2 regions of the Mesorhizobium sp. B2-5-11 genome follow, and region 2 is predicted to be linked to the other one. Evidence: riboswitches for the same ligand, from Rfam matches in the RefSeq annotation. Region 2 holds a riboswitch; the other holds the start of a gene.
What was found. Region 2 has a riboswitch for thiamine pyrophosphate ahead of FJ490_RS14120 (YkoF family thiamine/hydroxymethylpyrimidine-binding protein). Riboswitches for the same ligand answer to the same signal wherever they lie in the genome.
Positions count from the first base shown of each region.

Region 1: another riboswitch for thiamine pyrophosphate. It lies ahead of thiB (thiamine ABC transporter substrate binding subunit); the one in region 2 lies ahead of FJ490_RS14120 (YkoF family thiamine/hydroxymethylpyrimidine-binding protein).

Region 1 is NZ_VFUK01000002.1:63,964-70,302, forward strand. It holds gene FJ490_RS07405 (M48 family metalloprotease) at 1-966, opposite strand, end outside; gene thiQ (thiamine ABC transporter ATP-binding protein) at 1,224-2,006, opposite strand; gene thiP (thiamine/thiamine pyrophosphate ABC transporter permease) at 2,006-3,619, opposite strand; gene thiB (thiamine ABC transporter substrate binding subunit) at 3,857-4,855, opposite strand; TPP riboswitch at 4,898-5,013, opposite strand; gene FJ490_RS07430 (thiamine diphosphokinase) at 5,102-5,746, shown strand; gene FJ490_RS07435 (ABC-F family ATP-binding cassette domain-containing protein) at 5,748-6,339, shown strand, end outside.
Region 2 is NZ_VFUK01000004.1:68,482-74,820, reverse strand. It holds gene FJ490_RS14165 (hypothetical protein) at 1-496, shown strand, start outside; gene FJ490_RS14160 (class I SAM-dependent methyltransferase) at 678-1,505, opposite strand; gene FJ490_RS14155 (glycosyl hydrolase 108 family protein) at 1,690-2,427, shown strand; gene FJ490_RS14150 (hypothetical protein) at 2,430-2,630, shown strand; gene FJ490_RS14145 (ABC transporter permease) at 2,627-2,866, shown strand; gene FJ490_RS14140 (hypothetical protein) at 2,851-3,051, shown strand; gene FJ490_RS14135 (hypothetical protein) at 3,152-3,463, shown strand; gene msrA (peptide-methionine (S)-S-oxide reductase MsrA) at 3,648-4,166, shown strand; gene FJ490_RS14125 (hypothetical protein) at 4,306-4,623, opposite strand; TPP riboswitch at 4,842-4,955, shown strand; gene FJ490_RS14120 (YkoF family thiamine/hydroxymethylpyrimidine-binding protein) at 4,946-5,554, shown strand; gene FJ490_RS14115 (ABC transporter permease) at 5,653-6,339, shown strand, end outside.

The sequences.
Region 1 (6,339 bases), on a different contig from region 2:
CGTCACGGCGGCGGCCGAATTGTCGATGATGAAGCCCTCCGGCACCGAGAAGGACACGCCCAGGCCCGGATGCAGAAAGGTCTCGCCGCGCACATACCCTTCTTCCGGCGTGTCGCCGTAGAGCAGGCCGTCTATCCCGGCGAGGAAGGCGTCGCGATCGCGGGTGCCGACGCCCGGCGGGCCGAACTGGCGGGCATGGCGTTGCGCAAGGTCGATACGCTGCGGCGTATTGGGATGCGTTGCCAGGAAATCGAGGCTGGCGTCGGTGGCGCCGCTGATCGAGCGGAAATCGGTGTAGGCCGACATGGACTGCAGGAAGCGGCCGGCGGCGTAAGGATCGTAGCCGGCTTCGCCGATCGACTTGATGCCGATCGCATCGGCCTCCAGTTCCTGGTTACGCGAAAACTGCGCCAGTCTCAGCTTGCCGCGGATCAGCGCCGCCTTGGCGGTCGGGCTGTCGCCGAGCACGTCGGAAACAACCTTGGTGGCGAGCCCCTCCTCGGCCTCGAGCTGCTGGCGCTGCAGGCCGTGGTTGGCGGTGACGTGGCCCATCTCATGCGCGATGACGGCGGCGAGCTCGGCCGAATCATTGGCCAGCGCCAGCAGGCCGCGCGTGACGTAGAGATAGCCGCCCGGCAGTGCGAAGGCATTGACGTTGGGCGAATTGAGGATGGTGATACGATAGGTCTGGGTCGGGTTGGCCGACACCACCGTCAGGCTGCCTACGACCTTGGCGACCATGCGCTCGAGCTTGGGATCGGAGTATTCGCCGCCATAGGTCGCCAGGATGCGTGGATGCTGCGCCTTGGCCAGTTCGGCCAATTTGTTATTGGCCGCGACATTGTCGACCGTGATCGGTTTGTCGGAAGGCTGGAAGCCGGATTCCTGGACTTCCGGAGGTGTGAACATCTGGCAGCTTGCCAGGGCCACGACAAAGCCGGCCAGCGCCAGAAAGCGCGCCAGCATTTTCCCTCTTGGTCTTTCCGTGCCGGTCGGCAGAACGGCTTCCTTTCGGGTCTGGCGCATGCCCGCGAAAATCGGGGCGATCCTCGCAAGGGCTCATGCGCAAATCAAAGCATTACAGCATCCACGCCATACCAACGCGCGGCGGATGCTGCAGGCAAATCACGGCCTGCACCGGACCGGTACAGGGCGGACCTAGCCACACTACCTCTGTCATGGCAAGCAATCGCCCCGTCGCCAGGAGCCGGTTTGAGCGTAAATTATGTCCGCTTCCGGGCAATATCTCGTGATCCAGCCTCCCAGGCGCTTGTGCCAACATAGCGCCGGAAAACTTCAGGACCAGCCCCGGCAAAGAAATCATCCGCCTTGCCCTTGGCGGCAACCATGCCGTTGTCGAGGAACACCACCTCCTCACAAATACGGCGTGCGTCCTGTGGCTGATGCGTGACGAACAGCAGCGTCATGCCCCGCTCGGCACGCACGTCGGCGACAAGATCGAGCATGTCGTCGCGCAAGGCCGGTCCGAGTGAAGCGAAAGGCTCGTCCAGAAGAAGCACGGGGCGGTTGCGAACCAGCACGCGCGCCAATGCGACACGCTGGCGTTCGCCTCCCGAAAGTTCGCGCGGCAGGCGTCTTTCCTTGCCCGCGAGGCCGGTGCGCGCGATCGCCTCCGCGATGTCAGCGCGGTCGGCCTCGGTCAGCCGCAGCGAGGGCGAGCGGCCGAGCCCGACATTCTTTTCGACCGAAAGATGGGCAAAAAGATTGTTTTCCTGGAACACCATCGACACCGGCCGCGCCGAAGGCGGCGCCGCGCCGACATCGGCGCCGCCGATCAGCACGCGGCCAGCCTGCGGCGTCTCGAAGCCCGCCACCAGATTGAGCAGCGTCGACTTGCCCGAGCCGCTCGGCCCCATGATGGCGGTAATTTTCGACGCGGCGAAATCGACATCGAAAACGAGCGGCGCGTCGCCGTAGCTGAACGAGACCGTGTCCAGCCGCACCTCGGCTCCCCTTGTCGCACCATTGGTGGCGCCCGCAGCCATCAGTCTCGTTCTCCCCTTCCCAGCCCGCTCGCCGCCACCACAAGCGCAAGGCAGACCAGACCGAGCAGCAGCGCCAGGCCGGCGGCGTCCTCGGTACGGTAGCTGCCCATGCGCGCCAGGAGAAGGTAGGGCAAGGTCTGCACGGAATCACTGCCGAACAATGCGATGACGCCGAGATCGCCAAGCGACAGCGCCATGGCAAACGCGAAGGCGGTGGCCAGCGGCCGTCGCAGCGAGGGCCAGTCGACCAGCCGCAACCGGGCCCAGCCCGCTATTCCCAGAAGCGCGCAGAGCCGCTCATGGCGCTCGCTCGCCGCATCATAGGCGGGGCGGATGGCACGGATGGCGAAAGGCATCGCCATGACTGCATTGACAGTGACGACCATGACCGGGGCTATGGCAAAGACATCGCCGACATGGCGCAGCAGAAGGAACCAGCCGGCGCCGATGACGATGGGCGGCACGACCAGGACGAAGCCGGCACCGGTGTCGGTGGCGTGTTCGAGCACGGTCCGCGGACCGGAGCGGCGCTTCAGGGCCAGCACGCGGCGCGCCATGACGAGCGAAAGCGACAGCGCAACCGACAGCAGCGCCGACAGGAAAGCCAGCACGGCGCTGGTCAGCGTCGCCTGCCGCACCGCCGCTTCGCCGGCGAGACGACCGAGGTCGGCGCCGAGGCCTGACATCACCGTCGCCGTCATCGGCCCGGCGACGAACAAAAGGGCCAGCACGACGAGCGCGGCATTCAGCGCGGCCTCGGTCCTGCCGGCCGAGACGTAGCGGCGCGGCGCCACCGGCAGATTGGCGTCGCCGGTGGTGTTGGCGCCGAGCCGCGTCAACGCCAGCACCACGACAAAGGTCAGCGCGATCTGCAGCAGCGTCAGCGCCACCGCCCGCGCGGGATCGAAATCGAAACGCAGAGCCTGGTAGATGCCGACCTCCAGCGTCGTCGCGCCGGGGCCACCGCCCAGCGTCAGCACGATCGTGAAGGACGTGATGCAGAGCATGAACACCAGGCCGGCGACGCCCGGCAGAGCGGCGCGCAGTGTCGGCCACTCGATCAGCCGGAAAGCCGGTGCGGCACCCATGCCGAGCTGGCTCGCCAGCCGCCATTGGTCGGCGTGGATGGTTTGCAGCGCTTCGAGGAACAGCCGCGTGGCCAGCGGCAGGTTGAAGAAGACATGAGCAACGAGGATGCCGGAGAGGCCATAGATGCCCGGCCAATTGTAACCGCCGACGGCACCAAGAAAGCCGGCGAAATAGCCGGCGCGGCCATAGAGCGCCAGGATGCCGAGCGCCGCCACGATCGCCGGCAGCGCCAACGGCAGGGCGAAGAGCTGGAGGATGAAGCCGCGGCCGGGAAAGCGCGGATGCCGCGACAGCGCGCGAGCCACGAACAGGGCCGGCGCCACCGACAACAGCGTCGAAAGCGCCGCCTGCCACAACGTAAAGCGCACGACGCGCAGGAGATAAGGATCGAAGGCTGCCCAGGCTCCGGAGAAATCGTTCGCGCCTTCGAAAAGAAGACCCGCAAACGCGCCGCCGATCAGGAGCCCGATCGCCGCAAGCGCGAGGATACCGGCGGAGATGCGGGGGTCAGACGCGCGCTGCACGCTGCGCCACCCAAAGGACCTTTAGCGAGCGTCGCGTTCCTTCGCGCCCCCCTCTGTCCTGCCGGACATCTCCCCCACTTGGGGAGAGATTGGCTGCTTCAGCGCTCCACCCTCTCCTGTGACGTCGCCAATTGGCGAAAGCCGTCGTGACGGCCAATCTCCCCCCTCGTGGGGGAGATGTCCGGCAGGACAGTGGGGGGCGCTGTAGAGCACTCATCATCCGATCATACGACCAAACTACTTGCTCATCACCGCCAGCCATTCATCCACCCATGCCTTGCGGTTGGCCGCGACCTCCTCGGGACTGAACAGCAAGGTTTTGGTCGGTTTGACCAGTCTGTCGAAGGCCGGATTGAGCGGCTTGTCGGTCTTGCCGGCCGGGAACATCCAGTTGGTCTCGGGGATGGCATCCTGGAATTTCGGCCCGGTCATGAAGGCGATGAACTTTTCCGCCAGCGGATTTTTGGCTCCCGTCGTGGTGATGCCGGCGACCTCGATCTGCAGATACTCGCCCTCCTCGAAGGAAGCGGCCTGGTAGCGCTCGGTGTTCTCGGCAACCATGTGGTAGGCGGGCGAGGTCGTGTAGGACAGCACCATCGGCGCCTCGCCCTTGGTGAACAGGCCGTAGGCCTCGCTCCAGCCCGGCGTCACGGTCAAGACCTTTGCCTTGAGCTTGGCCCAGGCCTCCGGCGCCTTGTCGCCATAGACCGACTTCACCCACAACAGCAGGCCGAGGCCCGGCGTCGAGGTGCGCGGATCCTGGATAACGATCTTGTCGTCGGCACTGCCCTCGACCAATTCCTTCAGGCTCTTGGGCGGCGTCTTCAGCTTCTGCGTGTCATAGACGACGGCGAAATAGCCATAGTCGTACGGGACAAAGATGTCGTTGTTCCAGCCGCCCGGCACATTGAGCCCGGTCACGGCGCCATGCGGCGCAAACAGGCCAGTGGCCTTGGCATCGGCGGTGAGATTGGTGTCGAGGCCAAGCACGATGTCGGCCTTGGTCGCGGCCCCTTCCAGCTTGACGCGGTTGAGCAGCGCGACGCCGTCGGCAACCGAGACGAAGTCGACATCGCAGCCGCATTCGGCCTCGAATTCCTTCTTCACCACCGGGCCGGGGCCCCAGTCGGCGGTAAAGCTCTCATAAGTGTAGACGGTGAGCTTGTCCTTGGCTAAGGCCGGCCCGGACAGAACCACGACCATTGCAGAGACAAGGGCGTATAAAAGCGTGCGCATCGGCGCCTCCTTCGTTCGGGTTAAAGGAATTGAGGCGTCGGACTGTCCGAAACGTCTAATCCCTCCGCCGGTACAAACCGGATCAGGTTCAGCGGGTTGGCGAGACTGCCTCTCAGCCGGTCCGCGAAATATCGCGTCCGGCACCCCGTTAGAGCGCCTCGACACATAGGCCCGGCCGGTGAACCGCGCAAGTGGCTGTTTGCCGGCCTTCCGTTTCCGCTGTCGGGCTGGTAAGGGCCACACGATATGAGCACATTCACCATCCTGCTTGGCGGCGATCTCGTCCGCACGCCACGGCTCGACCGTCAGGTCGAGGGAACCCGCGTCATCGCCGCCGATGCCGGCATCGGCCATGCGAGGACGCTCGGCCTTGTGCCGGAACTGTGGGTCGGCGATTTCGACTCCGTGCCCGCCGGCCTGCCGGATGAGTTGGCCGCGGTGCCGCGCCGGACCTTTCCGGCAGAGAAAGACGCCACCGATGGAGAACTCGCGATATCGGCCGCCCTGGAGCGCGGCGCTACCAGCCTCGTGCTTGCCGGCGCCTTCGGCGGCAAGCGCGCCGACCATGCCTTCCTGCACATGGCGCTCGCCCTGCGGCTGGCCGGGGCCGGGACAAAGGTGCTGTTGACCAGCGGCGCGCAGGAAGGCATGCCCCTGGCGCACGGCACGGTCCGCTTCGACTATGCCGACGGCACCCTGTTCTCGATCCTGGGTTTTTCCGAGCTTGCCGGGCTGACCGTCGCCGGCGCGAAATGGCCGCTTGACCGCGTCAAGGTCGCGTTCGGCTCGTCGCTGACCATCTCCAACGAGGTCAAGGGCAGGCTCGAGATCGCGCTGGGAGCGGGCCGCGCGCTGCTGCTCGCCCATCCCTATCCCTTGCCAGAAAGCTGACATGGCGCCGCCTCTTCTCAATCTCGACGGAATAAAACTGACCTTCGGCGGCACGCCGCTGCTCGACGGCGCCGACTTGGCTGCGTCGGCCGGCGACAAGATCGCGCTGGTCGGCCGCAACGGGTCCGGCAAGTCGACGCTGCTCAAGATCGCCGCCGGCCTGATTGAGCCCCAGGACGGCGAGGTGTTCCGCCAGCCATCGGCGACCGTCCGCTATCTGCCGCAAATGCCCGACATGGACGGCTTCGCAACCGTGCGCGCCTATGTCGAGGCCGGCCTCGGTCCCGCCGACGATCCTTATCGCGCCAGCTACCTGATGGAGCATCTCGGCCTCTCGGGCGAGGAGCAGCCGGGCGACCTGTCTGGCGGCGAGGCCAGGCGCGCCGCCCTTGCCCGCGTCATGGCGCCGGAGCCCGATATCCTGCTGCTCGATGAGCCGACCAACCATCTCGATCTCTCGGTGATCGAATGGCTGGAAGAGGAGCTCGTCCGCACCTCCTCGGCCCTCATCGTCATCTCGCACGACCGCCGTTTCCTCGAGCGCGTCTCGCGCGCCACCGCGTGGCTCGACCGGGGCCAGACGCGCCGGCTGG
Region 2 (6,339 bases):
GACCAACTGGCTGTGGATACACCCATCTGTCGCCTCATTCTTCGTTGGGGCGTCCGGATGGATTGGCGCATCGATCATTGAAAGTATCGATTTTGAACAAGGCTTCGCTGCGCCCATCCTGCGATTGCGTGATCAAGAGACCGACATCAGCCGGCTTTGCTATAGCTTCCTTATGGAAAGCTATCTTCCCGTTGGAGCGACCATCGAGCGGGCACAATTTGGTGGATATCGAAATACATTCCTATTGAAGACCACCATCTCCACCGCCGCCATTTCCGGTGCCACCACGATTGGCATAGCAAGCGTCGCGGGAATCACGGCTGGCGACCGTATTGGAATCGAACTTGACACTGTGATTACCGGAGCAGAGCTCCAATGGCACCACACAACTGTGAACGGCGCACCTTCGGGTAACACGGTGACACTGACCAATGCCTTGCCGGCAGCAGCCGCTGCCGGCCGCGCGGTCAGGCTCAATCGCTGGGTGGCGCGCTAGGTCGGTTTCTTGCGCAGGATCAGCAATGCTTCGTCGCCATCGGGAAGTACTGCACCTTCAGGTAGTCATCGGCCGCCATGGGGCGGGGTGTCGATGTTCCGGCGCATGCCGAGATAAAGCCTGCGGGCGATATTTCTGAGCAAGGTCTCGCCTCCGATGGTTTATCCGGGCTGTCGTCTCGTCATCGCCTGATGCCCCAGGCATAGGTTCTTTGCTTGGACGCGTTCAGACGGCGCACCTCGTACCGGCCCTGCCGCTCGATCTCGGCGACCGCTTCGACCACGCCATCGAAGGACCCCGGCGTGACGTCGTCGAATACGACCATGTCGCCCTCGCGCTGAACGCCCGAAACGCAGCGATGCTCGGCCAGCACGTTCTTCCTGGTGTGCTGCGCGTCGATGAAGGCGAAGTGGATCCGGTTCACGCCGACCCTGGGCAATTGAAGGAGTGAATCGCCTTGCAGGAAAATGATCCGGTCGGCCAGCGGCTGCCACGGCCGAAGCAGTTCGGCGCGCGACTTCCTGCCGTCATGGTCGTCGATGCAATTCCAGTAGAAGCGATGATGGTGCGGCAGGACGTCGAGCGTGACGACATGCCCGCAGGCGCCGGCATCGGCGAGTGCCTTGGCCATGCAGATCGCGGAGAAACCACGCGCGGTGCCGGTCTCGACGACGGTGGTGAACGGCCTTGGGCTGTCGGCCAGCTGGCGGCGAAGAAGACTGTAGAGCACCCGCCCGTGCGGGTAGGCGAGCGCGCTGGTCTTGATGGTGATCTGGGTGTGGAGGGCCAGTTCGTCGAGCCAGTCGCGATCGACGGCAAAGCCGGTTTCGGCCTCGAGCCTGTCGATCTCAGCGAATGAGACGCGCCGGGTGGCTTCGAACAGCCTCAGATATTCCTCTTTCGAGGCACGCGGCGCCGAGCCCAGCGGGTCGACGTTCCAGCGGCGATCGATGGCGGCCGACAGCCTGTTGAAGGCCAGGCGCCGCGCGGCGCCAACAAAGTCTCTCATCCCAGACCTGTTCGTCCCAAAATTGTATTTTTTCTAACCATGCGCCGGCCGGCGCGCAAGGCGACCTCCGGTTTTGACGCACTGCAAGTAGGCACCGAGGCGCGCGCAACGGCGACTATCCGCACCCCTGTGCTGCCGGCGATCACCCACTCACCTCATCCACCAAGAAATCGAAAGGGATATCATGGACCGCAATTTTACGCGGGCGCTTGCGCTCGTCCTCAAATCCGAAGGCGGCTGGTCGGACAATCCGGCCGATCCGGGCGGCGCCACCATGAAGGGCGTCACGCTCGCCAATTTCCGCCGCTACGTGAAGGCGGATGCCGCCAAGGCGGATCTCAGGAAGATCAGCGATGCCCAACTCGCCACGGTGTACCGCCGCTTCTACTGGGATGCGGTGGCTGGCGCCGAGTTGCCCGACGGCGTGGATTACGCGGTGTTCGACTATGCCGTGAACAGTGGGCCAAGCAGGGCGGCGAAATATCTTCAAGCAGTGGTCGGCACCGCCCAGGACGGCCGCATCGGGCCCGAGACGCTCGCTGCCGTCGGTTCCAGACCGGCCGCCGTCGTCATCGACAATCTCTGCGATGCCCGCCTGGCTTTCCTGAAGCGGCTTCCGACCTGGCCGACTTTCGGCAAAGGCTGGTCGAGCCGGGTCGGATCCGTCCGCGCACAGGCGCTGCTGCTGACGGCTGTCGGGGCAGGCGAGGCATCGGCCACGCGGCCAGATCCTGCGCCGACCGCTGCTGCGGCGGCGCCGGGCGGCGCTGCTGCCACAGATGCCGTCGAACCGGTCGCGGCGGCGCCTGCCGGCGCCAACATCCCAGCCGCCGCCAAGGCGGGCGGGATCATTGTCGCGTGCCTGCTCGTCGCCTACGCCGCCTGGCACCACGTCGCCGCCACCTTGCAAGGAATGTTCTGATCATGGCCACGACAACCCAGCCGACCATCCGCCCGACCAACAAGCTGACGGCCGCGACCATCGCCGCCGCCGCCGTTTCGATTTCGGGCGTCTTCGTACGCAATGTCTGGCCGTCCTGGTACGATGCCGAGACATGGGCCACGCTGCTGCCGTTGGCCGTGTTTGCCGTCGGCTATCTCGTCAAGGACGCGCCAAACCAATGAGCGCGCTCCTCTCCTTCCTGCTCAGCAATTCGACCGTTCTCGGCATCGGCGCAGCCATCGTCGCTGCGTTTGGCTGGGGTGTTCGCCAGCGGCTTGCCGGCGAGCGCGCCGAACGTAGTCGGCAGGCCGCGGCCGAGGCGGCGGCGCGCGACGTCGCCGACCAGGTTGACAACGATATCGGCGCGCTGCCCGCCGCCACTGCCCGAAAGGAGCTCAGGTCATGGGCAAGGAATTGATTGTCGCAGCGGCCGCAGCACTTGTCGCGGTAGCCGGCTGCACCACCGTCACCGGCGGATTTTGCGCGGTCTCGAGCCCGCTGCGCTTGTCCGCATCCGCCGTCGCAGCGCTGTCGGATGCGGAAGTCCGGACGCTGCTGGCGCACAACCGCAAGGGCGAGAAACTGTGCGGGTGGAAACCATGACGATCGTATTGCCGCTCGATTCGGGCCCTGCTGCTCGGGGACCGCTCATCTTCGGTGCCAGATCGGTCATTCTGTTTCCTGATCGCGAGACAATGAAATGATGCATGATCTTTTCGACCTGCTCGGTATCAAGGTGCCGGTGGTGGTCGCCGGCCTGTCCGGCGGCATATTGCGCGCGCTGTCGCGCCACCGCTACAAGCCGCGCGAGATGGTGGCCTCGCCGATCTGCGGCGCGCTCGCCGCCGCCTATCTGACGCTGCCCGTGGTCCAGTATTCCCGCGCCATGGGCCTGCCGATGGCCAATGACGACACCACGACCCTGGCGGCCGCATTCCTCATCGGCGTCTGCGCGATGTGGATATCGGATATCGTATTCGAGGTCGTGGTGCGCAGGTTCAGGCCTGGGGAGTGACGCCGCGCGTCCGTGGTGATCGGCAGCAGGACGCCCCCGTCGACTGGACGAAGCCGACGACAATGCCCATCTATGGGAAATCCTGGAGCGGCTGTCATAGCGCCGGGCCTCCAGTTTTATCGTGCGCAATTCCGGACGGAAACGGCTACAACCTTTCCCCGGAGTTGCTTTGGGGAGATTTGATATGGCGACTTCAAGCGAACGCGCGGTGCTTGCCGGCGGCTGTTTTTGGGGCATGCAGGATCTGATCCGACGCATCCCGGGCGTCCTGTCCACGCGCGTCGGCTACAGCGGCGGCGACGTGCCTGATGCCACCTACCGAAACCATGGCACCCATGCCGAAGCCATCGAGATCAATTTCGATCCCGCCAGGGTGAGCTACCGTACGCTGCTGGAGTTCTTCTTCCAGATTCATGATCCGACGACACGCAACCGCCAGGGCAACGATGTGGGGATGAGCTACCGTTCGGCGATCTACTACACCACCGATGAGCAGAAGCGCGTCGCCGAAGACACTATCGCCGACGTCGACGCCTCGGGCCTGTGGCCCGGCAAGGTGGTCACCGAGGTGGCTCCGGCCGGCGCGTTCTGGGAAGCCGAACCCGAGCATCAGGACTATCTGCAGAAATACCCGAACGGCTACACCTGTCATTTCGTCAGGCCGGGCTGGAAGCTGCCGGTTCGCGAAAAGGCTGTTTCGTAGACGGCGCCCGAACCGAGACGAAGGCCGGTGGCGGTTTACGTCTCAGGCGCCTGCCTGTTCGGCGAGGGTGAAACATAAAGAGACGGAAACGCCACGGAACAGACGCCCCGTGGCGTTCTCCAGCAGTTTCGGCGAATGGCTACTTGCCGCAATGCTTGTCATTGACGGTCGGCGAAGCCGTGCCCGGAGCGGTGTGGCTGGCATCCGGCTGAGCACCTTGTGGGCTGGCCGGACAGTTCCGGTCCGCGTTCGAATTCATGCCGTCGGGCATGACGGTCGTGCTGCCGGTCGTGCCAGGATCCACCGTGTTCGGCGATGCCGGCGTGTTCGGGTCGACCGTGACCGACTGGCCGCTGCCGGGCCCATTATTGGCGCCGTTTCCGCCAGCACTTTGCGCCATCGCCGAAGTCGCGAGACCAATGGTAAGAGCCGAAGCTGCGAGGATTTTCATGAGCATGGTTTGTCTCCATTTCTGTGAAGTCTTCGCTCGTTTCCACGAAGTTCGTCGCGTTTGCGACTATAGGGACAACCACTCGTCGTGGCTAAGGTTCCGGACAAATTTCCCTCAAGACCGGGCCCGACGGAACCGCCCATAAATCAGGCCTGGCGCAATGCATTTCCGGCGATGGTCCTGAAAAAACAGCTTTCATAGCCGCCCGATTGGTGCTTTAACGCGTCCATCCACAGGGGTGCTCCGTACGGTCGGGGCTGAGACGGGGGCGGCAAGCCCACAGACCCTAGAAGCTGATCTGGGTAATACCAGCGGAGCGAGGCGGGCGATGTTTTCAGGCGCACAGATTTCCCTATATCCCATGTCCAGCGATTTTGTCGGCGTCATCCTTGGCGCGCTCGGGGCACTGGACCCTTATCGTGATCGACTGCGGATCGAGACCGACGATATCTCGACCTTGCTGGTCGGACCGCCCGAGGTGCTGTTTCCTGCCATGCGCGACCTGTTCGTGGCGGCAGCGCGCAGCGGCAAGCATTGCGTGCTTTCGGCCGCCATCTCGCGCGGCTGCCCGGGCGAGCCGGACGATCCGATCTGCCGCTCCGACGCGTTTGGCGGACCTGCCGGGCCGCTCGGCCCGCGCAAGGAAGCCGCTATCGCCGCCGTGCGCGGCGTGGCCGCCACCGGCCAGCCGGCGGCGGCGCAGTTCTCGCTTTATGTCATGGGCACCCACGACCACATGGACGAGATCTATGGCTGCATCGACTTCCTGAAGCAGTCGGGCGTATATGAGCGCTCCAAGCATTTCTGCACAAAGTTGCGCGGCGACGCAGGCGCCATTTTTACCGCACTCAACGAGGCCTTTTGCCGCTTCGGGCCGGGTGCCGGCCACGTAACGCTCGACGTCACCGTCTCGGCCAACAGCCCCACCGCCGTCTGACGGCGCGCCCCGCGCCATCCGCTCCGGGTACCTGCGTGTCCTCCCCGTCCGCCCCTTCGCGTCCGATCGTGGACCTCATCGCCAGAACCGCTCCGGCGATGCTTTCGGTGGGGCTGCTGCTAGCCGCGTGGGAACTCTATGCGCGCTTTGGTGGCATCAAGCCGACAATCCTCCCGGCGCCATCGCGCGTCTTCGCTCAGGCAATGCTCAACCGGCACGCGCTGGCCGATAACGCCGTGCCAACCCTCCGTGCCACGCTCGCAGGCTTTGCCTGTTCGCTCGGCGGTGCCTTTGCGATGTCGATATTGATCGACTTCTCCCAGCCATTGCGGCGCGCCCTTTTTCCGGTCTTCGTGGTCAGCCAGACCTTGCCGCTGGTGGCGATTGCACCGCTGGTGGTGCTGTGGTTCGGCTTTGGGCTGATGCCCAAGATCATGCTGGTGGCGCTAGTCACCTTCTTTCCGATGTTGGTGGCTTTGGCCGAAGGATATGAGGCGACGGAGGCTGAGATCGGCCAAATGCTGCGCGCCATGGGGGCAGGGCGCTGGCGTGTCTTCGTCCTGGCGCGGCTGCCCTCGGCGCTGCCCTACTTCTTCGCCGGTGTCAGGATCTCGATCACCTATGCTGTCGTGGGCGCCATCTTCGCCGAATATGCGGGCGCGGCGAAGGGCCTCGGCATCTACATGCTCAACGCCAAGAACAACTTCCGCCCGGACCTGGTGCTGGCCGCCGTCGCCGTCAGCGCCGTGCTGACGCTCGTCCTGTTCGGGCTGACGATGCTGGTC